DNA from 3 places in the Streptomyces sp. NPDC090106 genome. Region 3 is predicted to be linked to each of the others. Evidence: riboswitches for the same ligand, from Rfam matches in the RefSeq annotation. Region 3 holds a riboswitch; each other region holds the start of a gene.

The links. Region 3 has a riboswitch for cobalamin ahead of ACIPSE_RS42385 (ABC transporter substrate-binding protein). Riboswitches for the same ligand answer to the same signal wherever they lie in the genome.
Region 1: linked by a shared signal. The riboswitch ahead of ACIPSE_RS30850 (CbtB-domain containing protein) and the one ahead of ACIPSE_RS42385 (ABC transporter substrate-binding protein) in region 3 are both predicted to bind cobalamin.
Region 2: linked by a shared signal. The riboswitch ahead of ACIPSE_RS19930 (cobalamin biosynthesis protein) and the one ahead of ACIPSE_RS42385 (ABC transporter substrate-binding protein) in region 3 are both predicted to bind cobalamin.

What each region holds. Positions count from the first base shown of each region.
Region 1 covers NZ_JBIVDS010000010.1:243,266-253,761, forward strand. Annotated here, with positions in the region: gene dctA (C4-dicarboxylate transporter DctA) at 1-593, shown strand, start outside; gene ACIPSE_RS30820 (LysR family transcriptional regulator) at 686-1,585, shown strand; gene ACIPSE_RS30825 (tartrate dehydrogenase) at 1,709-2,794, shown strand; gene ACIPSE_RS30830 (carboxylesterase/lipase family protein) at 2,893-4,422, shown strand; gene ACIPSE_RS30835 (DUF6479 family protein) at 4,522-4,842, opposite strand; gene ACIPSE_RS30840 (ferredoxin) at 4,983-5,357, shown strand; gene ACIPSE_RS30845 (histidine phosphatase family protein) at 5,741-6,313, opposite strand; cobalamin riboswitch at 6,409-6,563, shown strand; gene ACIPSE_RS30850 (CbtB-domain containing protein) at 6,602-6,823, shown strand; gene ACIPSE_RS30855 (CbtA family protein) at 6,849-7,607, shown strand; gene ACIPSE_RS30860 (acyl-CoA dehydrogenase family protein) at 7,768-8,946, shown strand; gene ACIPSE_RS30865 (oxygenase MpaB family protein) at 8,956-9,798, shown strand; gene ACIPSE_RS30870 (tetratricopeptide repeat protein) at 9,861-10,496, shown strand, end outside.
Region 2 covers NZ_JBIVDS010000005.1:637,537-648,032, forward strand. Annotated here, with positions in the region: gene cobN (cobaltochelatase subunit CobN) at 1-647, opposite strand, end outside; gene ACIPSE_RS19925 (cobyric acid synthase) at 644-2,164, opposite strand; gene ACIPSE_RS19930 (cobalamin biosynthesis protein) at 2,161-3,102, opposite strand; cobalamin riboswitch at 3,202-3,344, opposite strand; gene ACIPSE_RS19935 (hypothetical protein) at 3,525-3,746, opposite strand; gene ACIPSE_RS19940 (anion permease) at 3,777-5,003, opposite strand; gene ACIPSE_RS19945 (lysozyme) at 5,157-5,906, opposite strand; gene ACIPSE_RS19950 (class II aldolase/adducin family protein) at 6,184-6,867, shown strand; gene ACIPSE_RS19955 (alpha/beta hydrolase family protein) at 7,398-8,525, shown strand; gene ACIPSE_RS19960 (hypothetical protein) at 8,803-10,167, shown strand; gene ACIPSE_RS19965 (VOC family protein) at 10,187-10,496, opposite strand, start outside.
Region 3 covers NZ_JBIVDS010000020.1:11,606-22,101, reverse strand. Annotated here, with positions in the region: gene ACIPSE_RS42420 (effector-associated domain EAD1-containing protein) at 1-193, opposite strand, end outside; gene ACIPSE_RS42415 (hypothetical protein) at 424-2,553, shown strand; gene ACIPSE_RS42410 (hypothetical protein) at 2,550-4,376, shown strand; gene ACIPSE_RS42405 (hypothetical protein) at 4,387-5,643, shown strand; gene ACIPSE_RS42400 (hypothetical protein) at 5,640-6,221, shown strand; gene ACIPSE_RS42395 (formylglycine-generating enzyme family protein) at 6,232-7,125, opposite strand; gene ACIPSE_RS42390 (CoA-binding protein) at 7,184-7,591, opposite strand; cobalamin riboswitch at 7,666-7,854, shown strand; gene ACIPSE_RS42385 (ABC transporter substrate-binding protein) at 7,897-8,910, shown strand; gene ACIPSE_RS42380 (FecCD family ABC transporter permease) at 8,907-9,923, shown strand; gene ACIPSE_RS42375 (ABC transporter ATP-binding protein) at 9,920-10,496, shown strand, end outside.

The DNA.
Region 1 (10,496 bases), on a different contig from region 3:
TGATCCTCGGCACCTCCACCGCCGAGCCCGCGCTGCCCGGACTGATGCGCAAGCTCCAGTTCATGGGCGCCGAGCGGTCCACGGTCGGCCTGGTCGTGCCGACGGGCTACAGCTTCAACCTGGACGGCGCGGCGATCTACCTCTCGCTCGCCACGCTCTACATCGCCCAGGCCACCGACACCGCGCTCTCGCTCGGCCAGCAGCTCGGGCTGCTGGCCGTCATGCTGCTGACGTCGAAGGGCGCCGCCGGTGTCGCGGGCGGCGGGTTCATCGCGCTCACCGCGACCCTCTCGACGGTCGGGTCCGTGCCGGCCGCCGGCATCATGCTGATCTTCGGCATCGACAAGTTCATGTCGGAGTGCCGGGCGCTGGTCAACTTCTTCGGCAACGCCGTGGCCACCCTGTTCATCGCCAAGTGGGAGAACGGCCTCGATCTGGAGCGGGCGCGGGCCGTGCTCGCCGGGAAGGCGGGGGAGCCCTCCGTGGCCGTCGAGGCGGGCACCGACGCGGGGGCGGAGACGGACAGCGGCGCCGGGCGCCGGCGTCCCGCCGGGCTGCCTGCTCCGGCCGCGACCGCCGAGGTGGCGTCCTGACGGGGGTCGCGGGCGCCGAGGCGGCGTCCTGACGTGGTCCGCGGGCGGCGGGTAGGCTCGCCTGCCGCACCGAGAAAGAACGAGGTGGCCCGGTGGACGCCCGGCAGCTGGAGTACTTCCTCGCCATCGTCGAGCACGGCGGCTTCAGCAGGGCCGCCGCCGCCCTCCACGTGGCCCAGCCCTCCCTCTCCCAGGCGATGGCCAACCTGGAGGCCGATCTCGGGGTGGCGCTGTTCCACCGGGTGGGCCGCGGTGTCGTCCTCAGCGAGGCCGGGCAGGAACTGCTGGAACCCAGCCGCCGCGTGCTGCGGGACCTCGCCGCCGTACGGGACACGGCCGCCGCGCTCGCCGGGCTGCACGGCGGCACCGTCGAGATCGCCACCATGCCCTCGCCCGGCATCGAGCCCCTCACCACGCTCGTCCACCGCTTCGCCGCACTGCACCCCTCGGTGACGGTGAGCACGCAGGCGGCGTTCACCCCGGACGAGGTCGTCGCCCTGGTCCGCAGCGGAGCCTGTGAGCTGGGGCTGCTGGGCAGCGCGGCGCCGGTGCGGCCGACGGGGCTCGACGTCCTGGAGGTCGAGGACCAGCCGTTCGTCGTCGTCGCGGCGCCGGGCGGGGTCGTCGAGGACGAGGTCGTGATCCGGCCCGGGGACCTGGCCGGGCAGAAGCTGATCGCCTCACGGACCGGCAGCCTGATGCGGACCATCGTCGACGAGATCACCGCGGGCGGCACCGGCACGGAGATCGTCACCGTCGTCGACCACCGCACCTCGATCCTGCCGCTGGTCCTCACCGGCGTCGGCGTCGCCGTCCTGCCCTCCTCCTGGACCCGGCTGGCCCGCCGCTGCGGCGCGGTCGTCGCCCCCATCGAACCCACCGCCCACCTCCATGTCGCGATGGTCAGCCTGCCCGCCCACCTGACGCCCGCGGCCCGCGCCTTCCTCGGCCTCACCAGGTCGCTCGCCCGGCGGCGCGGCCACGCCGGCTGACGCCGGACCGATCGGCTGCGCCTATACGTCGCATCGGAAGCAGGTCTTGGACGCCGCGCACCCGGGATGTGTTGACTCGAAACCGATCCCGAACCGACGCCGGACACCGCCCCGGAGGCACCCATGACCGCCGCATCCCGCACCTTCCGCATCGCCGCGATCCCCGCCGACGGGGTGGGCCGGGAGGTCGTCGCCGCCGGGCGGGCCGTCCTGGACGCGCTGGCCGAGCAGTCGCACGGCGCGTTCGCCTTCGCGTGGGAGGAGTTCCCCTGGGGCTGCGACCACTACGAACGCACCGGGAAGATGATGGACGAGGACGGGCTCGACCGGCTCAAGGACTTCGACGCCATCTACTTCGGCGCGGTCGGCTGGCCCACCGTGCCCGACCATGTCAGCCTGTGGGGCCTGCGCCTGCGGATCTGCCAGTCCTTCGACCAGTGGGCCAACGTCCGGCCCGTGCACTTCCTGCCCGGAGTCCTCAGCCCCCTGCGCAAGGCCGACGACACCGACCTGGACTGGGTCGTCGTCCGGGAGAACAGCGAGGGCGAGTACGCCGGGCTCGGCGGCCGCAACCTCGGCGGACGCGGCCCCGGCGGCGAGGTCGCCGTCCAGTCGTCGCTGTTCACCGAGGTGGGCTGCGAGCGGATCATACGGTTCGCCTTCGACCTGGCACGGACCCGCAGCCGCCGCAAGGTCTCCTCGGTCACCAAGAGCAACGCGCAGCAGTACGGCATGGTGCTCTGGGACGACGTCTTTTGGCGGGTCGCCGCCGACTACCCGGACGTCGAGACCGAGAGCGTCCTCGTCGACGCGATGTCCGCGAAATTCGTCCTGCGCCCCGAGGACCTGTCCGTGGTCGTCGCCTCCAACCTCAACGCCGACATCCTCTCCGACCTCGGCAGCGCCCTCGCCGGCAGCCTGGGTCTGGCCGCCAGCGCCAACCTCAACCCCGAGCGCCGCTTCCCCAGCATGTTCGAACCGGTCCACGGCTCCGCCCCCGACATCGCCGGACAGGGCCTCGCCAACCCGATCGGGGCGGTCGGCAGCGCGGCCCTGATGCTGGAGCACCTCGGTCTGCCCGAACAGGCGGCCCGTCTGGAGAAGGCGATCGAGACGACGACCGCCTCCGGGGTCCTGACCCGTGACGTCGGAGGCACCGCCACGACCGAGGACGTCACCCGGGCGCTGATCGCCGCCCTCACCGGCTGACCCCGCCGGCCGGCGCCGCGGGTGGGCCCTGGCGGTCCGGCGGAAGGTCACTAATCTGAGCGCTGACACTGACGTTCGATCAGCGCGAGGAGTCGTCGATGAGCGATGCCGGGTCCCGGTCCCCTCAGGTGGTCACGGCGGCGGGCACGGTGCGTGGCCTGCGCGAAGGCGGGCTCGACGTGTACCGGGGCATCCCGTACGCCCGGCCGCCGGTCGGCGAGGCGCGGTTCGCGGCGCCCCGGCGGCCGGACCGCTGGGACGGGGTGCGCGAGGCGACGGCGTTCGGCCCGCCGCCCCCGCAGGAGCCGCTCGGCCCCGACGGCCCGCTGCCGCCCCGGTTCCTGGACGCGGGCGACGACTGGCTCACCGTGAACGTGTGGACGCCCGACGCCGATCCCGCGGCCCGTCGCCCGGTGATGGTGTGGGTGTACGGCGGGGCCTACAAGCTGGGTTCCGCCGACGACCCCGCCTACGACGGCGGACGCCTCGCCCGTGACGGCGACCTGGTCGTCGTCACCCTCAACTACCGTGTCGGCATCGAGGGGTTCCTGCGGATCGAGGGGGCGCCCGCCAACCGGGGGCTGCTCGACCAGGTGGCCGCCCTGGAATGGGTCCAGGAGAACATCGCCGGCTTCGGCGGCGACCCCGCGCGGGTCACCGTCTTCGGCGAGTCGGCCGGCGCCGGGTCGGTGGCCTCGCTGCTGGCCATGCCGCGGGCCAGGGGGCTGTTCCGGCGGGCCATCGCGCAGAGCGTGCCCGGCACGTTCTTCTCGGACGCGCTCGCCGGGGACATCGCCGTGGCCGCCGCGGACGTGCTGGGCCTGCGCCCCACGGTGGCCGACCTGGCCGGGGTCGAGCCGCGGAAACTGCCCGACGCGGGCGCGGCGCTGGGCGGCCGGATGCCGGCGCACGCCCACCGCTGGGGCCGTGTCGCCCACACCGCCACCCCGTACTCGCCGGTCGTCGACGGCGACGTCCTGCCCGCCACGCCCTGGGAGGCCCTCGCGGGCGGCGCCGCCCGCGACGTGGAGCTGATCACCGGTCACAACCGCGACGAGTACCGCCTGTTCATGCTGCTCGGCGGTGAACTCGGCCGTGTCGACGCGGCGGCGGCGTCCCGGGCGCTGCGTCTGTTCGGGCCGACGCCGGACGCCGAGGCGGCCTACCGTGCCGCGTTCCCGGACGCCTCGGCGGAGCGGCTGTACGAACTGGTCAAGTCCGACTGGCTGTTCCGCATGCCCACCCTGCACCTGGCCGACGCGCACGCCGCCGCCGGCGGCCGGACCCACCTCTACGAACTCACCTGGTCCGCCCCCGTGGACGGCGGTGTGCTCGGCGCCTGCCACGGCCTAGACATCCCGTTGACGTTCGGCCGCTTCGAGACCCTCGGCGCCCTCCTCATCGGCCCCGAGCCGGGCCCGGACGCCGAGGCCCTCTCGGCCCGCTTCCGCACGGCCTGGACCTCCTTCGCCGCCACCGGCGACCCGGGCTGGCCCCTCTACGACACCGAGCGCCGCGCGACCCGGCTCCTCGACACGGAACCGACGGTGACCGCCTACCCGGAGGAGGCGTCCCGCCGCCTGTGGGAGAGCCACACCTTCGGCCCGCTGCCGCTGCTGGAGGGGTGAGCGGCGAGGGTCGGCCGTGCCCGCACCGGAGCAGCGGGGCTCAGTCGCGTCCGCACCGGAGCGGCGGGGTCCTGTCGCGCCCTCGCCGGAGCGGCGGGTTCAGTCGCGCCCCCGCCGGTCCGGGTCCGGTCCCGTGCGGGTGGGGCTGTTGCCGAAGCCGGGCATCTCGTGCGGGGTCGTCCGCTCGTCGCTCCTGGGCATCTCGGCGGGCTCCCGCTCCTCCATGACCTCCCGCACCGGCCCGCCCTCCGGCAGCCGCGGCTGCTCCTCGGGACGGGGCGGCGGGAGTTCACGCCTGCGGACCCGCGCGCCCGTCCAGAACGCGCCGAGCAGCAGCGCCACGACCAGCACGCCCGCCACGACCAGCCCGACGCCCAGGGCGCCCCGGCCTGCCGCCATCTCGATCCATGTGGTGCTCATGGTGCGCCGGGTACCCCTCGCGGCCCGGCCGAACCGGCCCGCGGGACAGCCGGTCCGCGGGAACCTGGTCCGCGAGAACCCGGCCCGCAGGAACCCCGGCCCCGGGGTTTGGCGCGCACCGCGACGGCTACCCGCCCGGGGTGACTACGACGACATCCCAACAGGAGCTCTTCCGGTTCCTGGAGGACCGCTTCGCGTGCGCACAGGCGTGCACCGAGTGTGCGCGGGCGTGCGCGCTGCGGGCGAGCCTCATCGATCCGGAGGGGACGGAACAGCAGGAACTCGTGCGGCGCAAGGGCATCATGTGCGCCGAGGTCTGCGACGCGACCTGCCGTGTCCTGTCCGAGGAGAACCACCTGGACGAACACGCGATCCGCGTCCAACTGGAATGGTGCCGGGCCGTGGCCCTGGAGTGCGCCCAGCTCCTCGACGACCACTCGGGCGCGGTGGAGACCGCGAAGGCCTGCCGCGAGTGCGCGCAGGCGTGCACGGACTTCATGGCGGCGCTGGTCTGAGGGCCGCGGCGGACGCGACCCACCTCAAGGCCCGCTGACCGGGCGGTACTTGAGGCCAGGGCGCCCGGTACGAGACACCCTGGCCGTAGGTGCCCGACCGCCCGGCTCGGCCCGACCGCACCTGGCCGCTTGGGGTGCTTGGCCTGCAGCCTGGCGACGGGCTTGGGGCTCGGGTGCCAAGCGGGGCCCTGGGCCGAGCCGCACCGTTCATGGAGCCGGACGCCCGCGGCCCGGCCCGAGGCATCCGGCTGCCCGGCCCGAGGCATCCGGCTGCCCGGCCGGCGGCCCCTCCTGCAAGGTGTCCGGCCCTTGGCGCCCGCCTCAAGTGCCATGGCGTGCCGCGCCCGCTCGAGGGCCGGGCCCCTGGTCCTCGCCCCGTCCCCTCACACCCCCCGCAGCGGACTCCCCACCCGGACGTTCCACCGGCCCGCCCTCCCGCTCAGTTCCACCGCCGTCAGCGGGGTGACGTCGGTGCGCCAGAAGGCGGACTCCGGGGCGCCCAGGGCGCGGACGACCGCCGCGCGGACGATCTCCGGTTCGGCCACCGCGACGGTGCGGCCGGAGAGAGGGGCGAGGGCGATGAGCCAGGTCCCGACCCGGTCGCACAGGGCCCGTACCGATTCGCCGCCGTGGGGCGCCGCCTCCGGGTCGCCGAGCCAGCGGGCCAGTTCGGCAGGCTCCGACGCGCTGACGTCCGCGAGGGAGGCCCCGCGCCAGCGGCCCGCGTCCAGGGCGGCCAGCTCCGGCGCCTCCAGGGCGTCGAGGCCGAGCGCGGCGGCGGTCTCGCGGCAGCGGACCGTGGGGGAGACCAGCACCCGTTCCGCGGCGGGAAGCGTGCCCGCGGCGGAGCGCGCGAGCCGCGCTCCGGACGGGTCGAGGCCGCAGCCGTCGTCGAACCTGGCCTCGCGCAGGGCCGCCGTGATCGCGGGTGAGATCAACATCACTTGGCTGGTCATGAGTCCGTTCTCGCGGTCGATTTCCGGTCCACGCACGCTCGTTGACGGCCTGGACGGCCTCCCGTGAGCACCCGGCCGCCTCCCGTGCGCTCTTGGCCGTATCCCTCCCACGCGGTACCTTCTCGTCGATATCGACGACGGTTCGGTGGAAGCCGGTGGGATTCCGGCACGGTCGCGCCACTGTATGCCGGGCACGCCCTCACGGGTGCGGGCCGGGTGAGTCAGACCCGCCCCGTCGTCCTGTGCACCACCGACACGGGACGCGAGTTCCCCCAGGAGGCACCTGCCATGGCGCAGTCTGTCGCTCAGCCGACCACCAGCACCGCCGCCGTACCCGCCAAACTGCCGATCGGCGCCATCGCCCCCTGGGCGGTCTTCTTCGGCGTCCTGATGCTGGTCCTGCTCTACTTCGTCGGCGCCGAGCAGGGCGCCACCTCCCTCGTCTCCGGCGAGGGCGTTCACGAGTGGGTGCACGACGCCCGCCATCTGCTCGGCTTCCCCTGCCACTGACAGCGACGAGGAAGCACACCTGAGCATGAATTCCGCAACTGTCAGAAACCTCCTGGTACGTGGCATGCTCGCGGGTCTCGCCGCGGGCCTGGCCGCTCTCGTCGTCGCCTACTTCCTGGGCGAACCACGGGTCGACGAGGCGATCGCCTTCGAGGAGTCCCACGCCCACGAGCACGGCGGCGAGGAACTCGTCAGCCGCGCCCTCCAGTCCACGGCCGGGCTGTCCACGGGCGTTCTCGTCTACGGGATCGCCTTCGGCGGCATCGCCGCGCTCGCCTACTGTTTCGCGCTCGGCCGGATCGGCCGGTTCGGACCGCGGGCGAGCGCGCTGCTGCTCGCCGCGGCCGGCCTCGGTTCGGTCTACGTCGTGCCGTTCCTGAAGTACCCGGCCAACCCGCCGGCCGTCGGTGACCCGGACACGCTCAACCAGCGGACCGCGCTGTTCTTCCTGATGATCGTCCTCAGCGTGCTGCTGACGGTGGGCGCGGTCATCCTGGGCAAGCGTCTCGCGCCCCGTCTGGGCAACTGGAACGCGACCGTCGCGGCGGGCGCGGCCTTCGTCCTCGTCGTCGGGCTCGCGTACGCGTTCCTGCCGTCGTTCAGCGAGGTGCCGGAGCACTTCCCGGCGGCGCTGCTGTGGCAGTACCGACTCGCCGCGCTGGCCGTCCAGTTCACCTTGTGGACCTCCTTCGGTCTGGTCTTCGGACTGCTGGCCGAACGCCAACTGGCCCCGAAACCGGCACGGGAGGCGGCTGCCGCACAGGCGACCCCGGTCGCCCACTGAAGCAGCGCCACAGGAAAGGCCCCCGCCGGGCGGGGGCCTTTCGCGCGCCCCGGGGTCGTGCGCGCGTGCCTTTCGTACGCCTCGCCATTCCCAATTTCTGGAACGCGTTCTACCGTGTGCGCCGACAGGACGGACCGGTACCGGGGAGCCTGGAGGCGCCGTGCATCTCGAATACACGCCCGAGCAGCAGCGGCTGCGCACCGAACTGCGCGCCTACTTCGCCGAGTTGGCTCCCGACGAGGCACGGGCCCGGCACGGCGAACGGCGTGAGCAGAAGCGCTTCTACCGCGACAGCGTCCGCCGCCTCGGCGCCGACCGCTGGCTGGGCGTGGGCTGGCCCGAGGAGTACGGCGGACGCGGGCTGACCGCGATGGAACAGTTCATCTTCTTCGACGAGGCCGCCCAGGCGGGCGTCCCGCTGCCCCTGATGGCGCTGAACACCGTCGGCCCGACGATCATGCAGTACGGCACCGACGAGCAGAAGGCGTACTTCCTGCCGAAGATCCTCTCCGGCGAGATCGACTTCGCGATCGGCTACAGCGAGCCCGACGCGGGCACCGACCTCGCCGCCCTGAAGACCCGGGCCGTGCGCGAGGGCGACGAGTACGTCGTCAACGGGCAGAAGATCTGGACGACCAACGGCGACACCGCCGACTGGGTCTGGCTCGCCACCCGCACCGACCCGGCGGCCCCGCCGCACAAGGGCATCACCATGCTGCTGGTGCCGACCACCGAACCCGGCTACTCCTGCACCGTGATCAACACGCTCGCCGGGCACGACACCACGGCCAGCTACTACGAGGACATCCGCGTCCCCGTCTCGCGCCGCGTCGGGGCGGAGAACCAGGGCTGGCGGCTGATCACCAACCAGCTCAACCACGAGCGGGTCACCCTCGCCGCCCACGGCACCATGGCGATCCGCGCCCTCCAGGACGTCCAGCGCTGGGCCACCGACACCAAACTCGCCGACGGCCGCCGCGTCGTCGACCTGCCCTGGGTGCGGTGCCGGCTCGCGCAGACCCACACCCGCCTGGAGGCCATGAAGCTGCTGAACTGGCAGATGGTGCACGCCGTCCAGAACGGCACCCTCACCCCGCAGGACGCTTCCGCCGTCAAGGTCTACGGCTCCGAGGCCCGCCGGGACGCCTACGCCTGGCTCATGGAGGTCGTGGGCGCGGCGGGCGCCCTCAAGGAGGGCTCGGCCGGCGCGGTCCTGCACGGCGAACTGGAACGCGGCTACCGCTCGGCGGTCATCTTCACCTTCGGCGGCGGCAACAACGAGATCCAGCGGGAGATCATCTCCTGGATCGGCCTGGGGATGCCGCGCGTACGGCGTTAACCTGCACACATGGGAGATCCCGGGCTGTTCACGCCGAAGTCGGTGACCTGGCAGATGCACGCCGACCCCATGATGTGGGTCGCCGGTGTCCGCGCCCTCTACCTCCAGGCCCTGCACCCGCGCGCGGTGCGCGGCGTCCTGCAGAACTCCGACTTCCGGCGCGACGCCTGGGGCCGCCTGCTGCGCACCGCGAACTTCGTCGGCACCATCAGCTACGGCACCACCGACGCGGCCGAGCGCGCGGGTGCCCGGGTCCGGAAGATCCACACCATGCTGACGGCCACCGACCCCGCCACCGGCGAGACCTACGGCGTCGACGAACCCGCGCTGCTGCTGTGGGTGCACTGTGCCGAGATCGACTCCTACCTCCACGTCGGCCGCCGCTCCGGCTTTCCGCTCACCGACGCGCAGGCCGACCGGTACATCGACGAACAGCGCGCCAGCGCCCGGCTGGTCGGCCTCGACCCCGGCGCCGTACCCTCCGACCGGGCCGAGCTGGCCGCCTACTTCGAGAAGGTCCGCCCCGAACTCGCCGCCGGAGCCGAGGCACGCGTGGTGGACGACTTCCTGCTCCGCCCTCCGACGCACCCCCTCCTCGTCCCGGCGCGCGAGGTGCTGTGGCGGCGCGTGGCACACCTGGCGTACGCCGCACTGCCGCCGTACGCCCACGAGTTGTACGGCAGACCGGCCCCGCCGCCCGCCACCGTCACCCGGCAACTGCGCGCCACGGGCACCTTGCTGCGCTGCGTTCCCGCACGTCTGCGCTGGCAACTGCCGCCCAAACACATCATCCGCGCCATGTCACGGCTCGGCCCCGGCTCACGCCCAGCACCGTACAAAGCCGGGAGATAGCTCGCCATACTGGACGGACAGGGGGATGCCGGGCGCGACTTCGACGGGGGCGATCGCAGCAGATGGGGGACAGCAAGCTGATCCAGGGCCGCTACCGGCTGCTCGATCTGATCGGGCGCGGTGGCATGGGCGAGGTGTGGCGGGCGCGGGACGAGTCGCTGGGCCGTCAGGTCGCCGTGAAGTGCCTCAAGCCGCTGGGGCCCTCCCACGACCAGACGTTCACCCGGGTGCTGCGCGAGCGCTTCCGCCGCGAGGCCCGGGTCGCCGCCGCGCTCAGCCACCGCGGAGTCACCGTCGTGCACGACTTCGGCGAGTCCGACGGCATCCTCTTCCTGGTGATGGAGCTGCTGGAGGGCCGCAACCTCAGTCAGCTCCTGGAGGACAACCGGCACCATCCGCTGCCCGTCGGGGACGTCGTCGACATCGCCGACCAGGTCGCCGCCGCCCTCGCCTACACCCACCAGCAGGGCATCGTGCACCGGGACCTGAAGCCCGCCAACATCATGCGGCTGACCGACGGCACGGTGAAGATCTGCGACTTCGGCATCGCCCGCCTCGGCCACGACATCGGCTTCACCTCCCGCCTCACCGGCACCGGCATCGCCATGGGCACCCCGCACTACATGTCCCCGGAGCAGATCGGCGGCACCGAGGTCGACCAGCGCAGCGACCTGTACTCCCTGGGCTGCGTGCTCTAC
Region 2 (10,496 bases), on a different contig from region 3:
GCGAGGACGGTCGCCACGAGGGCGTCGGCCCGCCCGAGCAGCTCGTACAGCCCGGCGTCGGCGCCGCGCAGCGAACCGCAGTACACGGGAAGGGCGTTGGCGCCGCGCGCCTCGACGGCGTCGCACAGGGTGTCCACGAAGCCGGTGTTGCCGCTGAGTTCATGGGCCCGGTAGAAGAGCACGCCGACGGTGGGCCGGCCCTCCTCGAAGGCGTACGTGCCGTGGGCGCCGTACTCGGGCATCTTCCGCGGCCCGGCGAACCCCTCGCCGGTCAGCAGCACGGTGTCGGACAGGAACCGGGCCAGCTCGGTGAGATTCTCCGGGCCGCCCTCGACGAGGTACCTGAGCGCCTCGGCGACGACACCGGCGGGTACCGACGACTCGGCCATCAGCTCGGCGTCGGGCACGGTCTCCCCGCCCAGCAGCACGGTGGGGATGCCGGAGGCCTTCAGCGCGGCCAGCCCGTCCTCCCAGGCCCGCTTGCCGCCCAGCAGGCGTACGACGGCGATGTCCGCGCCCCGGACGAGGGCCGGCAGCTCCCCGGCGACGTCCACGCGGGTCGGGTTGCCGATCCGGTATGCGGCGCCGGAGGCACGGGCCGCCAGCAGGTCCGTGTCGGCGGTCGACAACAACAACACAGTGCTCATGCGGGCGCTCCCGGTGGAATGAAAGGCAGTCCTTGCGGCGCGCCCGACTCGATGAGCCGCATCAGCGCGTCCGTGTCCGCGTGCTGTTCGATCAGGTCGCCGAGCCGGTCGAGCTGCTCCTCGCGCAGCGCGGCGAACGAGGTGTCGGGCGCCGGCACGAACCGGCGCCCCGAGGCGGCGGCGACCTCCCGCAGGAAGGCGCGGCGGAACCCGTCCGACTCCAGCGAGCCGTGCCAGTGGGTGCCCCAGGTCTGGCCGACGCGGCAGCCGTCGAGGAAGGGGGTGCCCCCCTCGACGGTCGCGACCCCGTGGTGGATCTCGTACCCCTCGACGGACTCGCCGAGGGCCTCGCCGGTGGGCCGGGTGAGGGTCTTCTCACGGGCGAACCGCACCCGCACGGGCAGCAGTCCGAGCCCGGTGACCTCGCCGCGCCGGCTCTCGACGTCGTCCTCGATGTGCTCGCCGAGGATCTGGAAGCCGCCGCAGATCCCGAGGACGGGCCGCCGCTCGGCGGCCCGCCGCAGCAGGGCGTCCGCGATCCCGCGCTCCCGCAGCCAGTCGAGGGCCCTGACCGTGGCGCGGGTTCCCGGGACGACGACGAGGTCGGCGTCGGCGAGTTCCTCGGGCCGGTCCACGAACCGCACGACGACGCCGGGTTCGGCGGCCAGCGCGTCGATGTCGGTGAAGTTGGACATCAGGGGGACGGCGCAGACGGCGATCCGCAGCACGTCCTCGCCGTGGGGCGGGGCGACGTTCGACTCGCGCACGGTGCCGCGCAGCGAGATGCGCAGCCCGTCCTCCTCGTCGATGCCGAGCCCGTGCCGGAACGGCAGCACCCCGTAGGTGTGCCGTCCGGTGAGTCCGTGGAGCATGTCGAGGCCGGGTTCGAGGAGCCCGACGTCGCCCCGGAACTTGTTGACGAGGAACCCGGCGACGAGCCGCTGGTCCTCCGGCGACAGCAGGGCGACGGTTCCGAAGAAGGAGGCGAAGACCCCGCCCCGGTCGATGTCCCCGACAACGAGGACGGGCAGCCCGGCGTTGCGGGCGATGCCCATGTTGACGATGTCGGTGCGCCGCAGGTTGATCTCGGCGGGGGACCCGGCGCCCTCGCAGATCACCGCGTCGTACGTGCCCCGCAGTTCGGCCAGGCAGTCCAGGACCGTCCCCAGCAACCGCTGCTGCCGTCCGCCGTGGTAGCCGCGCGCGCTCATCTCCCCGACGGGCTTGCCCATCAGCACGACCTGGCTGCTCTGGTCGCCGCCGGGCTTGAGCAGCACGGGGTTCATCAGCGCGGACGGTTCGATCCGGCAGGCCTGGGCCTGCATGGCCTGCGCCCGCCCGATCTCGGCGCCCTCGCGCGTCACGAACGAGTTGAGGGACATGTTCTGCGCCTTGAACGGGGCGACCTTCACCCCCTGCCGCACCAGCCACCGGCAGATCCCGGCGGTGACGACGCTCTTCCCGGCGTCGGAGGTGGTCCCCGCGACGAGCAGCCCCCCGCCCAAGCTCCCGCTCATCCCTTGCGCCCCTTCAGCAGAGCCCGCCCGGCGACGCTCACCCCGAGCGCCAGCAGCCCGACGCGCCGCGACAGCCGTACGGCGCGTTCGATGTCGTACGAGGCGACGGCCCGCCCCTCGCCGTTGAGTACGGGCCGGTGCTCGACGCGCCCCGCGTAGGAGAGCGTCCCGCCGAGCCGTACGCCGAGGGCGCCCGCGAACGAGGCCTCCACGGGGCCGGCGTTGGGGCTCGGGTGCTTGGCGGCGTCCTGGCGCCAGGCGCGGACGGCGCCCCGGCGGTCGTCCCCGCCGAGCGCGGCCAGCACGGCGGTCAGCCGCGCCCCCGGCCAGCCGGCCACGTCGTCCAGGCGCGCGGACGCCCAGCCGTACCGCAGGTACCGTTCGGAGCGGTGGCCGACCATCGCGTCGAGGGTGTTGACGGCCCGGAACCCGAGCAGCCCCGGCACCCCGCCGACGGCTCCCCACACGAGCGCGCCGACGACGGCGTCGGAGGTGTTCTCGGCGACGGACTCGACGACGGCGCGGGCGATCCCGTCGGAGTCGAGCGCCTGCGGGTCGCGCCCGCACAGATGGGGCAGCCGGGCCCGGGCCGCGTCGACGTCCCCGGCGTCCAGCGCCCGCCCGACGACCCGGGCCTCGCGCGCGAGGGAGGTCCCCCCGACGACGGCCCAGGTGGCGGCGGCGGTCAGGGCGACGGAGGCGGCACGGGAGGGGCGCACGGCCCGCTCGGCCACGGCCCCGAGGGCGACGGCGCTCCCGGCGCACACGGCGGTGTGCAGGGCGCCCCACCCGCGGTGGTCCCGCCACAGCACCCGCTCCACGGCTCCCGCGGCCCGCCCGAACGCGGCGACCGGATGCCCCCGGCGGGGATCGCCGAGCAGCAGGTCACCGAGGAGGCCGGCGGCGGCGCCGTACGCGAAGACGCGATCGGCACGCACCGGTTCAGCCGATCGGGAGTGCGCGGGACGGTCCGGTCACAGGGTTCGGTCGGCAGGCGAACATCGCGATATGTCCTCACTCAGGGTGTCCACGCCCTGGTTCGACGAGACCGGCGGTGAGAGTTCCTGGCTCCCGGGGGTGTCTACCCCGGTGACAGTGGCGGGACCGCGCCGGATTCGCACCGGCTTCCTCTTCTGCCGCCGTACATGGCCCCGGAAGTCCACCACGCCCCCGGAACGGCCGTCAACTTGCCGTTGACCTGCGGGAGCGGAGTGTGGACAACCCCACACCGGCACCGTGACGACGGGCTCGCGGCGACCGGCTCACGGCATGTTTCCCGCCCCGGTGGGCACACAGAGGTCCGCCCTGTCCGGTCCCCGGGAAGGGGACCGGACAGGGCGGACGGGAACGCTGCCGGGTGTCAGGCCACGATCAGGTAGATGCCGTAGCCGACCGCCGCCGCGCAGGCGGCGAAGCAGGCGTAGGCGCCGGTGACCGCGAGGGCGGCGGTGCCGCCCTGTGCGACGGCCCGCTCCTGGCGGGACAGGCCCATCACGCCGAGGGTGAAGAGGGCCACCAGAGCCACGGTGACCACGAGGCTGACGCCGAAGACGGAGCCGAGTGCCGCCCAGTCGATTTCCATGATGCGCTTCCTTGGGTTGCCTGGTGGGGGTCAGGCCGTGGCCTGCGACGGGGTGGGTTCGGTGGCCGCGGGGGCCGGGATCGTGGCGGTCAGGTCGCCGGTGGGCGGCGGGGTGACCGCGGCGATCGCCGTGGTGACGACACCGGCGGGCTCGGCGTCGGCGTCGTTGACGTTGGTGTGGTCGACGACCTCGCGGCGGGAGAGCTTCCAGATCCAGGCGCTGGAGCCGATGAGGAAGGCCGCCACGATCGCGGTGCCCCAGCTGCCGAGGCCGGTGACGTACTCGGCGAGCGCGCCGACCAGGGCCGCCGCCGGGAGGGTCAGGCCCCAGGCCACGAACATCCGGGTGGCGGTGGACCAGCGGACCACGCCGCCCTTGCGGCCGAGGCCCGCGCCCATCACCGATCCGGAGACGGAGTGCGTGGTGGACAGGGAGAAGCCGAGGTGCGAGGAGGCCAGGATGACGGTCGCCGCGCTGGTCTGGGCGGCGAAGCCCTGCTGCGGCTGGAGGTCGGTCAGGCCCTTGCCCATGGTGCGGATGATGCGCCAACCGCCGAGGTAGGTGCCGAGGGCGATGGCCATGCCCGCGGAGAGGATGACCCACAGCGGCGGGTCGGAGTCGGGGGCGACGGCGCCGCCGGCGACCAGGGCGAGGGTGATGATGCCCATCGTCTTCTGGGCGTCGTTGGTGCCGTGGGCGAGGGAGACGAGACCGGCGGAGGCGATCTGGCCCGCGCGGTAGCCCTTCGCGGCGGCCTTGCCGTCGGCCTTCCTGCCGATCGAGTAGGACAGCCGCGTGGCCAGCATGGCCGCGAGACCGGCGACGATCGGGGCCACGACGGCCGGGATCAGGACCTTGGTGACGAGGACGTCGCCGTGGACCGCGCCGACGCCCGCCGAGGCGATGGTCGCGCCGATCAGGCCGCCCATGAGGGCGTGGGAGGAACTGGAGGGCAGGCCCACCAGCCAGGTGAGGAGGTTCCAGAGGATCGCGCCGACCAGGGCGGCGAAGATGACCTCGGGACGGATGCCGGTCTCGTCGACGAGACCCTTGGAGATCGTGTTGGCGACCTCCACGGAGAGGAAGGCGCCCACAAGGTTCAGCACGGCGGACATGGCCACCGCGACCTTGGGCTTGAGTGCACCGGTCGAGATGGTCGTGGCCATCGCGTTGGCGGTGTCGTGAAAACCGTTCGTGAAATCGAACGCAAGTGCGGTTACCACCACAATCGCGAGGATCAGCGAGAAGTTTTCCATTTACCCAGGCAATCGTTCGAGGTCATTGGTCGGATGAACGTAGGTAACCTGGATGAACGGAAGGTGAACTGAGGCGGGCCGCATGGTGTCCGAACGGACTGGTTCCGGTCTGATCGTTTCCCGCCGGAACCACGCGGTCCGTTCGTCGCACGGCTAGGCGCCCCGGGCGAACCTCTTGAGCTGTGCCATGGAGCCGTTGAAGAGATTCTGGTCACCCGGCAGAGAGCCGCTGTTGTCGTACTGCCAGAGCGTCCAGAACGACCACCCGGCGGGCAGCGACCCGGCGTCCGCCGCGTCGTAACGGGCGATCCACAGGGCGTGATCCGACGCGAAGGCGCGGCTGCCGCCGGTGCACCTGTTCCACCAGTGGGCCGTCGTGTAGATCACCGGACGGCGCCCGGTGAGCCGCTTGGTCTCGTCGCTGAAGGACTTGATCCACCGCACCAGCGCGGAGCTCTTCATGTCGTAGCACTTGTGCTTGGCGTCGTACGGGTTGTACTCGATGTCGAGCGCCGGCGGCAGGGTCCAGCCGTCCGCCGTCCACCCGCCCCCGTTGCGTACGAAATGCCGCGCCTGCGCGGCGCCCGACGACTTGTCCGGCAGTGCGAAGTGGTAGGCCCCGCGGATCAGGCCGGCGCCGCGCGAGCCGTTGTACTGCTGGTCGAAATAGGGATTGCGGTACGTGGTGCCCTCGGTCGCCTTCACGTAGACGAACCGGGCGCCCTTGGCCTTCGCGCTCTTCCAGTCGACGTTCTTCTGGTGCGAGGAGACGTCGTGGCCCTTGGGGCCGCCCGCCGCCTCGGCGGGCAGCCCGGCGAGCGCGGTCCCCGTGAGGGCGAGCGCGGTGACGGAGGCCGCCGCGAGACCGCGGCGACGCGGGAACGGAGTGTGGTCACGAGCCATGTTTCCCCCCGGAATGGCGACGTGCGCATGACGTCCGGGACGGCGTGCGGGACGACGTTCGAAACGGCATGCGAAGGTGTGCGAATGGTGTGCGAATGCCGACGTGCGCGACAAAACAGGCAGAGGCTACTGGAAGATCGCGGAACCCTCGTCACTCTCCGGCCAAGCCGGGTGGGCGGGGCATTTGTCCGCTTATGCGGTCTGCCGGAGGTCCGGCCTCCGCCCTAAAGTGCCCCGCCCCACGGCACCCCGGGACCCGCCCTGACAGGATTGCGGCATGGCTGAGCAGCGACGAGACCAACGGGACGCGCGGGACGAGGAGGCACACGCCTGGGCCGAACTCCTCGCCACGGCACGCCGCACGGTCACCGACGGACTCGTCGTCGGCACCTCCGGCAACGTCTCCGTCCGCGTCGGCGACACCGTTCTGGTCACCCCCTCCGGCGTCCCCTACGACCGGCTCACCCCGGACGACATCACCGGCGTGGACCTCCAGGGGCGGCAGACCCTCGGCACGCTCGTCCCGACCAGCGAACTGCCCATGCATCTGGCCGTGTACCGATCCGGCGACGCGGGCGCGGTGGTCCACACCCACGCCGTCCACGCGACCGCCGTCTCGCTGCTCGTCCCCGAGCTGCCCGCGGTCCACTACATGACCGCGGCGCTCGGCGGCGCCGTCCGCGTCGCCCCGTACGCGACGTACGGCAGCCACGAGTTGGCCGAGAACATGCTCCGCGCCCTCGCCGACCGGTCCGCCTGCCTCCTCCGGAACCACGGCACCATCACGTACGGCCAGACCCTGGCCCAGGCCTACGACCGGACCGCCCAGCTCGAATGGATGTGCCGCCTGTGGCTCACGGCGTCCTCCGTCCCCGGCCTGACCCCCAGCCTGCTGACCGAGCCCCAGCTGACCGAGGTGGCGGACCGGCTGCGCGGGTACGGCCAGCCCGACGCCAGGTAGCCGACCCCCACGAGACCTGACCCGTCCGGCACACCAGGCGCACCGGACACCACGGGCCGGCCTTCCGGACGGCGAGGAACCCTTGCCCTCCGGGCGGGCGCCGGGGCTTGGCATGAGCGCACCGGGCCCCTTGCCGGAGCGGGCCGTTCGGGCGCGCGGCTCGGCGGCCCTCCCCCCCGTGCCCTCCGGGCGGACGCCGCGGTTCCACGGGAGCGCCCGGCACACCGGCGGCACGTACCGGACGCCGCAGGACCTGCCGCCGGCGGTGTGGGGTCCGTGGTCTTCGGGTGGGTGCCGCGTGTTCGGGGCAGCGTCCTGGGTTCTTTCCGGTGGCCCGGCGGACCGGCGGTACGTATCGGGCGTCGTGGGACCTGCCGCCGGCGGTGTGGGGTCCGTGTCCTTCGGGCGGGCGCCGTGAGTTCGCTGGAGCGTCCTGGGTTTTTTCCTGTGGGGCGGACCGGGGGCGGCGTATGTCACCCGTACCCGCCGTCCCACTGGCCGGGTCCCCGCTCCGCCAGGACACTGGATCCGTGCGCACTGTCAAAGCGACGGCCGCCGCCGTCACCGTGGCCCTGGCCGCCGGCGCCGCGAGCGTGGCCGCCGGGCGGTACGCCAGCGACGCCGCCCTGAAGGCACCCCCGGGCCGGCCCCTGCCCGGCGAACCCACGCTCACCGTGCACGCCACGGCCGCGGGACAGATCGCCCTCACCCGCGACCTGGCCTCCCTGCGCCCCGGCGTCCACGGCCTCGCGGGCGACGGCACCCACGCCGTCGTCGGCCCCGTCCTCGGCACGGCGCCCCACTCCGCCGACACCGTCGTGCGCCGCCTCGAACGCGTCACCCAGGGCGCCCTGCGGCCCGGCGACAAGGTCCGGCTCACCCCCGAGGTGCACACCGGCGACCCGCGGTCCGCGCTCGGCGTCGACTTCGAGGACATCGAGATCCTCGGCGAACTCGGCTCCCTGCCCGCCTGGTTCGTGCCCGGCGTCCGCGACACCTGGGTCATCACCGTGCACGGCCTCGGCACCACCCGGGCGCTCGCTCTGAACGTCCTGGAGTTCCTCGTCGGCAAGCGGTTCCCGGTCCTCGCCCTCGCCTACCGCGGCGACCACGGCGCACCCCGCTCGCCCGACGGCCTGAACCACCTCGGCGAGACCGAGTGGCGCGACCTGGACGCCGCGATCCGGCACGCCGTGAACCACGGCGCCCGGCAGGTCGTCCTGCACGGCTGGTCCACCGGCGCCACGATGGCCCTGCGCGCCGCCGCCCACTCCGGGGTGCGCGACCGGGTCGCCGGACTCGTCCTGGACTCCCCGGTGCTGAGCTGGGAGACCACCCTGCGCGCCCTCGCCTCCGCCCGCCGCACCCCCGGCGCCCTGCTGCCCCTCGCGGTCCGCGCCGCCCAGGGCCGCACCGGCCTGCGCGGCGACGGGCCCGCCGAGCCCGTCGACCCCCGCGCGCTGAAGGTGCCGACCCTGATCGTCCACGGCCCGGACGACCGCATCGCCCCCTGGGGTCCGTCCCGCAGGCTCGCCGCCGCCCGGCCCGACCTCGTCACCCTCCACCCGGTCCCGCGGGCCGCCCACGGCGCCATGTGGAACGCCGACCCGCACGCCTACGAGGAAACCCTCCGGCGCTTCCTGACCCCGCTGATGTGACCCGCCGACCGGCCCCGGGCCCGCTGTTCCCCCGCCCGCCGGTCCGCCCCCGCCAAACAGACCACCGGGTTCCGTTTAACCCCGTACCACTGGCCGGAACCCGGTACCCGACCCCCCGCCACGACCCGTGCGTTGGCCATCCCCGTAGCCCGCCGTTACATTCCGTTTGGGTTTTCGGACCGTCAACCGGAAGACTGCACCCGTGACGTCCCGTATCCCGCGCGACTCCAGGCTTCGACTCGTCCGCACGCGACCCCTGGCCGCCGCCCCACGAGCGATGAACCAGCGGCCATCGAGCCGCCCCGCACCCCGACCCCCGCAGGGCACACCGGCCCAGGGGGAGCTGGCCAGAATGGCTCGCTCCCGGCTGGCCGGTGCGGCGCGCGTCGCCCACTGGGCCGACGCCGCCCTGGGCCCGGGCACCGACGGCGCCGGAGCCGACGGCAAGGCCACCCTCTCCGACGCCACGGCCGAACGGGCCGCCGCCGACCTCGGCCTGACCGCCGCTCAGGTACGCGCCGACTGGGACACCGCCCGGCTCGCCGGCCTCGTCGAGGTGCACGGCGACAGCGCGCGCCCCGGCTGGCGCCTGCGCGCCTGGGACCGCGACGACAGCGCCGTGCTGCGCGGCTGGGTCGCCCTCTTCGACGCCTGGTCGCTCGCCCACCCGGAACCCGCCGAGCACGAGCACGAGCCCGCCTCCGTCGCCGAGGTCGTCTCCGGCATGCCGCAGGTGCTCTCCTTCCTCCAGCTCTCCGCCGGCCCCGTGCCCATGGAGCAGCTCCTGGACCTCCTGGAGCAGCGGGTCACCGAACTGCGCACCGAACGCTGCGAGGTCGACTACGGCTCCCGCCCCGACGAGGACGGGCCCACCGCCGTCCCCGCCCAGCGGCCCGCCCCCGGTCCCGTGCCGCGGTCGCTGGAACTCGCGCCGCTCCTCGACTGGGCCCTGCACGCCCTCGCCTCGGTCGGCGCCCTCACCTACGGCGACGCCCAGGCGACCCTCACCCCGCTCGGCAGCTGGGCGGTCTGGGTCAAGCTGGAGCAGATCTGCGTCGCCGCGCAGAGTCCCGCGGGCAACATCGAGCAGGGTGCCGAGGACATGCTCCGCGGCTGCGCCCAGCTCCGCCCCAAGGCGGCCCGCGACGAGTACCGCGCCTGGCTCGCCGCCCGCCCCGTCGGCGGGGCCGTCACCGAACTCCTCGGTGCCGCCCGCGGCGAGGACGCCCTGCTGCGCGGCCTCGCCTTCGAGGCGCTGCGGGTCGTCGGCGCCCCCGCCGAACCGGAGGTGCGCGCGGTCGCCGAGGAGCCGACCCTGCGCCCCTACGCCCTGCTCTGGCTCGCCGAGCACGACGGGCACGACCCGGAGGACGCCCACGAGATCCTCACCCGGCAGGAGGCGACCTGGCTGTGGGTCGACACCGCCGCCGCCGTCGCCGACCACGGCGAGGCCCCGCTGCTGGTGCGGCATCTGGAGTCCGCGGTGCAGCCCACCGTGCCCGCCCTGCTCGACGAGGTGCGCGCCGTCGGGCACCCCCGCACCGTGCAGGTCCTGGTCGCCCTCGCCGCCGCCCACCCGGACCCGGCGCTGGCCAAGGCGGTCCGCCGGGCCGCCTTCCAGGTGCACACGGGAGGCAGCTGACCCGCGGGACCGGGAGGGCTCAGGCCGGCAGCTCGGGCGCGTACGTCCCGAAGCTCCACACGTTGCCCTCGCGGTCCCGGGCCATGTAGTCCCGTGCGCCGTACTCCTGGTCCGTCGGGGGCATCAGGATCTCGGCGCCCTGCTCCACGGCCCGCCGGTGGTGTGCGTCGACGTCGTCCACGACGACGTACACCCCGGTCGTGCCCGCGTCCTTCATCGCCGTGTCGAACGGTCCGCCGCGGCCCTTGGAGCCGAGCATCACCACGCCGTTGCCCTGGGTCAGCTCCGCGTGCGTGACCGAGCCGTCCTCGCCCTCGTACACCGACAGC
Region 3 (10,496 bases):
CCCCGTGCTCGATGGTCAGACAGATCCGGAACCAGCGGTTCGCCGGGGCCTGCGTCCCCGCGGGCGGCAGCCGGGACATGTCCGCGCCCAGCCGCCGCAGCAGCATCTCGGTCCGGTCGGCGTCGGCGTACAGCTCGGCCAGTTCCCGCAGCACCCCGTCACGCTGGAGTCCGGCCGTCGTCAGTCCCGCCATGGATACCCCTGCCCCCGTAGTGGTCACTCGACTGTAGCGGCCCCCGCAGCCCCACCGACTGGGCTTTCCCCAACGGGAACTGATCAACCGTCAGAGTGCGTCGGGGGAATCGTGAACACCTGGTGCACTCATTCTGATGCTCTGCCGGAAGGCGGGTCCGGGTGGGCGACATTCTGTGATAGTTGGTGTTCAGGGGAGCAGGACGGGTCCAACGGGGAGGAGACACGGGGGTGGTGGAGTTCCGGGGACGACGGCCCGGCTCCGGAGACGGGGAGGACGCCGTCTTCGGCCTGGAGGAAGTGACCGGGGACGACGCCCGGTTCGAGTCACCGCCCTACCGGGTGCGCCGGTACCGCAGGGCACCGGGACGGCATCCCGTCATGGTGCAGGAGGCGGTGGGGCCCGACGCCGAACGGCGCATGCGCCACCACTTCGACCTCTTCGGCGCACTCGCCGACTTCCACGGCCCGCACCTGCCACGGCAGTTGGCCCACGTCCTCGCCTACGACGACACCGAGCGACCGCACCGCCTCCTCGTCGACTGCCGCGGCACCCGGCTGTGCGACCTCGACTCACCCGACCTGCTGCACGGGCCGATGCTGCGCACCGTCGTGCAGGACCTGTTCGAGGCGCTCGCCGGACTGCACGAACCCCGCCTGGTGCACGGCCGGATCAGCCCCGAACACCTGTGGTGGGACGAGGCCGAGGGACTCCAGCTGGCCGGACTCGACGGCGCGGTGTACGCGACCGAACCCCTGCCGGAGCGGCCCGCCGGCCCCTGGGACGGACGCGGCTTCCGGCCCGGACTGCCGGCCGCCGCCGACCAGGACGTGACCAGCGCCGCCCTCGTGGCCTTCTGGATGGCCACCGGCGAGACCCTCCCGCGCGGCGCCTCCCACGAACACGTCCACGCCCAGCTCGGACAGGGCCACGAGGAGTGGCTCCAGGACCTGCTGCGCGCGGCGTTCCCGCTCGGCTCCGCGGTCTCCCCGCCCGCCCGGGAACTCGTACGGCGGCTCGCCGAGGGCGGCGGGCCGCAGCTCCCCTTCGAACGGCCCCTCGCCGAACGGGCCCGGGAGCGCGAGGCCCTCGCCCGCCAGGAGTTCCGCGCCCTGCGCGCCCGGCAGCGCACCGGTGCCGCGGGCCTGCGGGCGAGCCGGTTCGTGCCCGCCGCGGTACGGCGCCCCGGCTGGTGGCGCCGCGCGGCCGTGCGGCTCGGCCTGATCGACCTGCGCCCCCAGGCCGCCCGCGGCCCTGTCGAGTGCCCCATGTGCCTGAGCGGCCTGGACTGGGGCACCGCCGAACGCGTCGTCCTCGACGAGTCCCGGGGCGGCCTGGTCGCCGAGTCGGAGCTGCCCCCGGTCAGCGGCCCCGCCCGGACCGCCCAACTGGCCCGCACCTACGTCGTCTGCCCCGGCAACGACGACGTCCCCCGGCACGAACTGCCCTACCGCTACCCGACGTTCGACACCGAACCCCTGCGCATCGGACTCGTCGGCGCCTCCACCACCGGCAAGTCCCACCTGCTGGCCGCGATGATCGACCAGGCCCGCAAGTCGACCGTGATGGGCCGCTACGGACTGCGCGTCGAGGCCCTGGACCCGCAGCGCTACCACCGCTACCTCAGCGAGGTCGTCACCCCGTTCATCGACGGCCGCCAGGAACTGCCCGCGACCGCCGACCGCCCCGAACTGCGCTACTCCACCGGCCTCATCGTCACCGACGAGCACTCCGGCCGCTCGCACAGCGTCGTCTTCTTCGACGTCGCCGGCGGCCGGCTGGAACGCACCGGACGCGAATCCGACTTCCTCAACCGGCTCGGCGCCCTGCTCTGCGTCGTCGACCCCACCCGTGTGCCCGGCCTGACCGCGCGCGGCGGCACCCTCGGCCGCGACCCCGCCTTCGAGCACGTCCGCCAGCGCCTGCGGCTCCAGCAGGGCGACCCCTCCGTCCCCTTCCTGCCGCTGCCCTGCGCCCTGGTGGTCACCAAGTCCGACCTGCTGCGCTTCCGCGGCTACCGCGAGATCGACGGCTGGCTGCACGAGAAACCGGACGCCGAGGGCGACCTGGCCACCGTCGAACGGGAGAGCGAGGACGTCTACGCCTTCCTCGGCGCCCGCGGCGGCGGCGACTGGCTCCAGCTCGCCGGGGAGTGCCAGGGCTCCACCCTGCACCTCGCCTCCGCGACCGGCACCGGCCCCCGGGACCCGGGCGACCAGGCGGCGGCCCGCCGCTTCGACGAGGCCCTGTTCCGCCAGCACCGGGTGCTGCGGCCCCTGCTGGCCCTGCTCGCGATGAAGGGCGTCATGACCGGCCCCGCGGCGGACGCCCTGCTGCGCGGCAGAGGTCACGGCACATGACCGTGCCCGCGCGGAACGGGCCCCGCGCCGACATCACCGTCTACCGCTGGTCGGAACGCTCCCTGACCGGACGCGGCGACGTCGGCCCGGTCGCCAGCTCCCTGGAGCGCGCGGACCTCCTGCGCTGGAACAGCCGGATCGAGCACCTGGTGTGGGCCACCCAGGAACACCCCGGCGACACCGCGCCCGGCTTCGTCTACCTGCGGCACGACAACGAGGCTGCCCTCCTGCGCAAGCTGCCCGTCCGCGACCCGCACGGCCGCGCGGGCTCCACCCTCACCCACGTCCTGACCGGCCCGGCGAACGGGGTCGACCTCGCCCTCGCGCTCGCCGCCTGCCGCAGCGACTGGGACAGCTGGCTGCCCCCGCAGGTCCTGGAGGACGCCCTGCGCGACGGCCCCGACTCCGCGGAACGGGTGCAACGCGTCCCGCTGGACCGGCTGCGCGCCCTGCTCCTGGAGGAGGAACACCTCCTCGACGCCCTCGACGAGGCCGCCGCCGGCATCCCCGACGACCTGCTCGTCCGGCTCGCCGAGACGCTCATGGAACGGCCCGGTGCACCCCTCACGGTCGTCGGTTCGCCGGTCGACGGGGAGGCGGTCGTGCACGCCCTGGCCGGGCTGCTGGGCCGGGTGGTGCTCAGCAGCTGGACCTTCGCCACCCGCGAGGAGAACGACGGCGCCAAGGACCTGCCCCAGTTCGTGTTCGTCCGGGGCGACGGCAACGGCACCCTCCAGTCGGCCCGCCACCGTGTCGACGTCCGCGCCGACCCCGGCCCGCCCGGGCCCCTGCACGACGACGCGACCCGCCTGCTCGCCCTGCACCGGCGGCGCGGCACGAGCGCGCTCAGCCGCCTCGCCCCCGACCGGCCGATGGCCAGCGCGGCCAAGGTCCGCGAGTGGGCCGCCGGCCACCAGGTCGCGCCCGGCCTGATGAGCGACGTCACGAGCCTGCTGGAGGAGGCACCGCAGGGGGAGCTGACGCAGAAGGAGGACGCGTACCTCAGCAGCAGGACGGCGGTGCCCCGGGTACGCCTCGAACTGGAGCGCATGAACTCCGGACAGCTGGCCCGGCTCGTCGCCCTCTGGCGCCCCGACACCCTCGAACTCCAGCGCTACCGGCACCTGCGGGCCGAGATCCACGTCCGCGCCCTGCACCGCTGCTTCGACCTCGGCAGCCCGGACCTCGCCCGCGAACTGGCCGTCACCCCGCCCACGGGCGCCGTCGTACGGCGGGTGTTCGAGGAGCGGCTGGAGAGCGCCGTGAACCGGCACCTCCCCTTCGACGTGCCGCCCCTGCTGTCGACCGCCCGCCAGATCGGCATCTCCGGCGCGGACCTCGACGACTGGATGAAGGCCCTCGTGGAACGGCTCACCATGGCCGACACGCTCAAGGAGGTCGACCGGATCAGCCGCGTCGCCCCCGAACAGGCCCGCGCCCTGCTGGAGAACAGCGCCGACAGCCGTGGCTCCCGGGGCCGTTCCGACCCCTTCGACGTCCTGCGCCGCACCCGGTTCCTCGCCGAGGCCGTCGACCGCATGGCCCCCCACGACCCCTGGCGGGCGGTGCATCTGTACCGGCTGATCCTGCTCGGCACGGTGGGGGACCGGACCGGTCAGCGCGAGGTGCTGGAGGCCCTGGACGCCGCGGGGCCCCGGCCGTCGCCCGCCCTGCTGCGCGCGCTCGTCGACAGCTGCCGGGGCGGCAAGGCGCAGGACACCGTGCACGCCGCCGTCGTCCAGCAGTACTTCCACGACCATCTGCCCGCCCGGCCGCAGGACGGACACCGCCGCGGCCCGCACGACCACGGTCCCAGGGACTGAGGGGGAGATCTTGACCAGGGGGAATCAGGAGAACAAGGCGGCGGCCGGCGCGCCGCCGGCACCCGAACCGTCCGCGGCGCTGCGCGAGGCCGCGACCGAACTGGCCCGGCTGGCCGAGGACTGCCCGAGCCCCGGGCGCTCGGTCCTGGGCTGGATCGCCGACGACGCCCGGGACGGCGGCCGGGCCCTGTCCGGCGTCAACCTGCTGCACGCCTACCCGCCCGACGTCCTCGTCCCCGACGGCGAGCCGCGCCGCGGCGCGCTCATGGCGGCCGTCTCCACCGGGCGGGACGCCGCCGTGTTCCTGCCGATCGTGCTGACCTGGCTGTCGCTGTGGTTCGCGTTCCAGGACTTCGGGGACGCCGGGGAGGGCACCAACTTCCTGAAGCTGTGGGCCTCCGGGTTCGGCGGGACCGCCGTCCTGCTCGTGGTCCTCCTCATCGCGGCCGTCGTCGTCGCCACCGTGTGGCTGCAACGCCTGGAGTGGACCGCCGAACGCACCGCCTCCCGGGAACGGCTGCGCGGCCAGGTGTCCGGACAACTCGCCGTCCTCACCATGGAGTTGTCCAAGTACGCCGTGCTGGAGGCGCAGGCCGTGCCGGCCGGTCAGCTCGTCGGCATCGCCCGGGACATCACTCGCAGCACGGCCGAACTGTCCCGCACCCTGTCCGACAGCGCCGACCGCATGGAGAAGATCTTCGATCCGGGACCCGACGGCAGTGTCGTCGCGGCCCTCGACAAGTGGACGCGCTCCGCCGGTGAGTTGAGCGAGATGGGCCGCTCCCTGACGGTGCCGCACCAACTCCTGCGCGACTTCTCGCGGATGCGCGACGAACTGCGCGGCGACGAACAGGCCACCCGGGAGTCGCTCGCGGCCCTGCTCACCGAACTCCGCAAGGCCGCGGGCAGCTCCCAGCAGGCCAACCGGGTGCACGCCACCGTCGCCGACGAGGTCTCCGAGACCACCCGACGGGTCGGCGAGGCGATGGGCGTCCTCAACGACAACAGCGAACGCATGTACTTCTACATGGACGCCCTGGAACGCGTCCTCGCCTTCCTCCAGCACGGCGGCGGCCCCGGCGACGGCCCCGGACCCGACCCGATGTCCAACTCCCGGGGCCCGTTCCCCACCGGCCCGTACAACGGCAACGGCAACGGTCACCCGGCCGCCCCGACCCCGCCCGCCCCGCCCGGGACCGGCGGCACCGCCGCTCCGCCGCCGCCTCGCCGCCCCAGCGACTCCTGGTACGGCGAGGAGCAGCGGTGAGGCGCCGCCCCGCGGGCCTGGGCATCGCCCCGCGCCACCTCGCGGGCTGGCTCTTCGCCGACCTCTTCCTCGTCCTGTTCCTCGTCGTGCTCGGCATGGTCGCCTCCGACGGCACCAACGCGTCCGGCACGGCCGGCCACCGTTCCCCGACCCCCACCCCGACACCCCCGACCACCGCACCGCCCCCGTCCCCCACCCCGAAGGGACCCACGGGCCTGGACCCCAAACGCCACACCATCGCCGTGACCCTCTCCGGCGGCGCGACCGGTCGCGCCGCCGGAAAGGGCGGCCTGAGCGCCGGGGACCGCAAGAGGATCGTGGCGGCCGTCGACCAGGAGATGCGCGCGAGCGCCAAGGGCCGCCGCATCGGCATGGTCATCACCTTCGGCATCGCGCCCCAGGCCCAGCTGGGCGCCGCCACCGATCTCGCCGAGGACGTCAACGCCACCCTCAAGTCCCGGCGCCCGCAAGCCTTCTGCGGCGGCAACGTGGGCACCCGGCCGTTCTGGGGCGGCGGACCGGCGGACCACGTGGAGATAGAGCTCTACTACATCAACGCGTGCGAGGACGGCCGTTAGGCAGCCGGGCTCACCCCGCGCAGCGGAACCCCGTGTGGCCGCTGGACGAGTCCGGGGTGTTCGCGCTTCTGGCGGCCACGCGGTAGCGGTTGCAGTACGAGCGGTGGCACAGGTACGAGCCGCCGCGGATGACCCGTGACGCCTCCGTGCGGTCCCACGGGTCGGCGCACCACTCCCACACATTGCCGGAGACGTTGTACAGCCCGAAGCCGTTGGGTTCGAAGGCGGTCACGGGGGCGGTGCCCCGGTGGCCGTCGGCGGCCGTGTTCCTCGTCGGGAAGGTGCCCCGCCAGATGTTGCAGCGGAACGCACCGCCGGGGTCGAGTTCGTCGCCCCACGGGTAGCGCTTCTGCTCCAGGCCGCCGCGGGCCGCGTACTCCCACTCCGCCTCCGTGGGCAGCCGCCGGCCCGCCCAGGCCGCGTAGGCCGCCGCGTCGTGCCACGACACGTGCACGACGGGATGGTCCGCCCGGTCGGCGACCGAACTCCCGGGCCCCTCCGGCATGTTCCACGCCGCGCCGGCGACCGCGCACCACCACGGCGTCTGCTCGGGACGCGGCGCGCCCCGGCGCAGCGCGGCGGGCAGGAACCCGGCGAAGACGTACGACCAGTCCAGCCGCTCGGCGTCGGTGACGTACCCGGTGTCGTCGACGAACGCCGCGAACCGTTCGTTGGTCACCGCGTACGCGTCGATACGGAACGGCTCGACCCGTACCGTCCGCACCGGCCCCTCTCCGTCGGCCGGGAAGCCCTGCGCGTCCTCGGCGCCCATGAGGAACGCGCCGCCGGGCAGCGCCACCGTCCCGTCGTCGCCGACCGGCGTCCGGGCCGGCGGCACCGCGATCCGCGGCAGGTCCACGGCACCGGAGGAGGGCGCGCAGCAGGGCGAGGGGGAGTCGTGCATGGTCGGCGAGCCTACGCCGCCTCCCTGTGCCGAGGGCCGGGGCCGGCGACCGCCGGGGTCAGCCCAGCCGGGGGATCTCGATCGCCGGGCAGCGGTCCATGACCATGTCGAGTCCGGCGGCGCGTGTCCGGTCGTACGCCTCCTCGTCGATCACCCCGAGCTGGAACCAGACCGCCCTGGCCCCCTTGGCGACGGCCTCGTCCGCGACGGCCCCGGCGAGGTCGCTGTTGACGAAGACGTCGACGACGTCCACGTCGAAGGGGATCTCGGCGAGGGAGGCGTAGCCCTGCTCGCCGTGCACGGTCTCCGCCTTGGGGTGCACGGGCACGACCCGCTTGCCGTACCGCTGGAGCGCCGCGGCCACGCCGTACGCGGCGCGCCGCGTGTTGGACGACAGGCCCACCACGGCCCAGGTGTCCCCGCTCTCGGTGAGCATCCTGCGGATCGTCGCTTCGTCGCCGTGCACGGTCGTCTCCCAAGGTCGCGTGGCCGGTCGGGCCCTTGGCACAACAGTGCGCGGCGCCCGGCGATTCCCGGCCGTGATAGCTTGCCGAGGCCAGTCGAACCCATGTACGTGGGTCAGGGAATCCGGTGTGAATCCGGAACTGACGCGCAGCGGTGAGGGGGACGGGCGGGGCCTTTCGCCACTGGACGCCGTACGCGTCCGGGAAGGCGCCCCGTGCCGGACGAACCCGAGTCCGAAGACCTGCTGGCGCGTTCCGTACGACCGGGCTCCGCGTTCGAGCCCTCGACGACTGAGGACCTGTTCCCGTGCCCCAAGCACGTTCCACCGCCCTGCTCCTGGCGGGCGCCTTCCTGCTGACCGCCTGCTCCGACGGCGGTTCCGGCGCCGCCGACACCAAGGCCGCCGTGACCCTGAAAAACTGCGGCGAGACCGTCCGCGTCGAGACGCCCCCGAAGCGGGCCGTCTCCCTCAACCAGGGCACCACCGAGATCATGCTGTCCCTCGGCCTCGCCGACCGCATAGTGGGCACCGCGACCTGGACCGACCCCGTACTGAAGAACCTGGAGAAGGCGAACGCGAAGGTGCCGCGCCTCGCCGACAACGCGCCCTCCTACGAGAAGGTCCTGGCCGCCGAACCCGACTTCGTCGCCGCCTCCTTCGTCTCCACGCTCGGCAAGGGCGGCGTCGCCACCCGCGAGCAGTTCGGGAAGCTGGGCGTGCCGACGTACGTCTCCCCGTCGGACTGCGCGGGCAAGGACAACACCGGGGACGGCGACGGCTCGCGCAGGACGCCGCTGGGGATCGACGCCGTCTACGGCGAGATCCGCGACCTCGCGGCCGTGTTCGGCGTGGAGGAGCGCGGCGAGAAACTCGTCGCCACGCTCAAGCAGCGGATGAAGAAGGCCACTTCGGGCCTCGACGCCTCGGACGTCAGCGTCCTGTACTGGTTCGCCAACGCCGAGTCGCCCTACATGGCGGGCTGTTGCGGCGCGCCCGGCATCATCACCCGCAGCCTCGGCGCGAAGAACGTCTTCGACGACTCGCACGAGGAGTGGCCGCAGATCAACTGGGAGACGGTCGCCGACCGCGACCCGGACGTCCTCGTCATCGGCGACCTCACCCGCAAGTCGCAGACCGCCGAATCCGCCGCGCGGAAGATCGGGTTCCTGGAGAGCGACCCGGTCACCAGGAACATGACCGCCGTCCGCGAGAAGCGGTACGTGCTGCTCAGCGGGCAGGCCATGAACCCGAGCATCCGCACCGTCGACGGCGTGGAGACGGTCGCGGCCGGGCTCCGCGCGGCCGGGCTCGGCACGTGACGGTGCGGCCCTGGGCGCTCGGGACCGCCGGCGCGCTGCTGCTCGCCGGCTCCCTCGCCGTCGCGATCACCATCGGCCCGGCGGACATCGGCGTCGCCGACGTGTGGTCGACCGTGCTGGCCCATCTCGGCCTCGGCACCTCAGGGCTCCCGCCCATCCGCGACGGCATCGTCTGGGAGCTGCGGCTGCCCCGCACCCTCCTGGCCGCCGTCTGCGGGGCCGGGCTCGCCGTGTGCGGCGCGGTCATGCAGTCGCTGCTGCGCAACCCGCTCGCCGACCCCTTCGTCCTCGGCGTCTCCTCCGGCGCCTCGACCGGGGCCGTCGCGGTGGTCGTCCTGGGCGTCGGCGGCGGGCTCGTCCCGGTGTCGGCCGGCGCGTTCCTCGGCGCCCTCGTCTCCTTCGCGCTCGTCCTGCTGCTCAGCCACACCCTCGGCGGCAGCACCGACCGGGTCGTCCTCGCGGGTGTCGCCGCGATGCAGCTCTTCTCCGCGCTCACCTCGTTCGTGGTGATGACCGCCGCCGACGCCGAGACCACCCGCGGCGTCCTGTTCTGGCTCCTCGGCTCGCTGAGCGGCGCGGGCTGGACCGACGTCGCCGTCTGCACGGCCGTCCTCGCCGCCGCGCTCGTCGTCTGCCTGTCGTACGCCCGCACCCTCGACGCGTTCGCCTTCGGCCAGGACGCCGCCGCGGCCCTCGGCGTCTCCGTGGCCCGCACCCGGCTCGTCCTGCTCTGCGTCACGGCGCTGCTCACCGCCGCGCTGGTCAGCTCGGCCGGGGCGATCGGCTTCGTGGGCCTCGTGCTGCCGCACGCCGTCCGGGCGCTCGTCGGCCCCGGGCACGCGCGGCTGCTGCCGCTGTCGGCGCTCGCCGGGGCGGTGTTCCTGGTGTGGGTGGACACCCTCGCCCGTACCGTCCTCGACCCGCAGGAGGTCCCCGTGGGCGTCGTGACCTCCCTGATCGGCGTACCCGCGTTCGTGGCGGTGCTGTACCGGACCCGGGGGGCGGCGCGATGAGCCTCGCCGCGGACCGGGTCGGGCGGACGACCGACGGCCATCTCCTCCTCGACGGCGTCACCCTCGCCCCCGCGCCGGGCTCCGTCGTCGGGCTCCTCGGGCCCAACGGCTCCGGCAAGTCCACGCTCATCCGCCTCCTCGCCGGACTCCTCGCGCCGACCGCCGGGGTCGTCACGCTCGACGACGCCCCGCTGGCCGGCCTGCCCCGCCGCGAGGTCGCCCGGCGCCTCGCGGTGGTCGAGCAGCAGGCCGACACCCAGGTCGAGCTGACGGTCCTGGACGTCGTCCGGCTGGGCCGGGTCCCGCACCGCCGTGCCTGGACGCCCGCGACCGGGCGGGACGAGCGGGCCGTACGCGCCGCCCTGGAGCGCACCGGCCTCGCCGACCGCACCCACCAGCGCTGGCACACGCTCTCCGGCGGCGAACGCCAGCGCGTGCAGATCGCCCGCACCCTCGCCCAGGAACCCCGCGAACTCCTCCTCGACGAACCGACCAACCACCTCGACATCCACCACCAGCTCGACCTGCTGAACCTGGTCGCCGGACTCCCCGTCACCACCGTCGTCGCCCTGC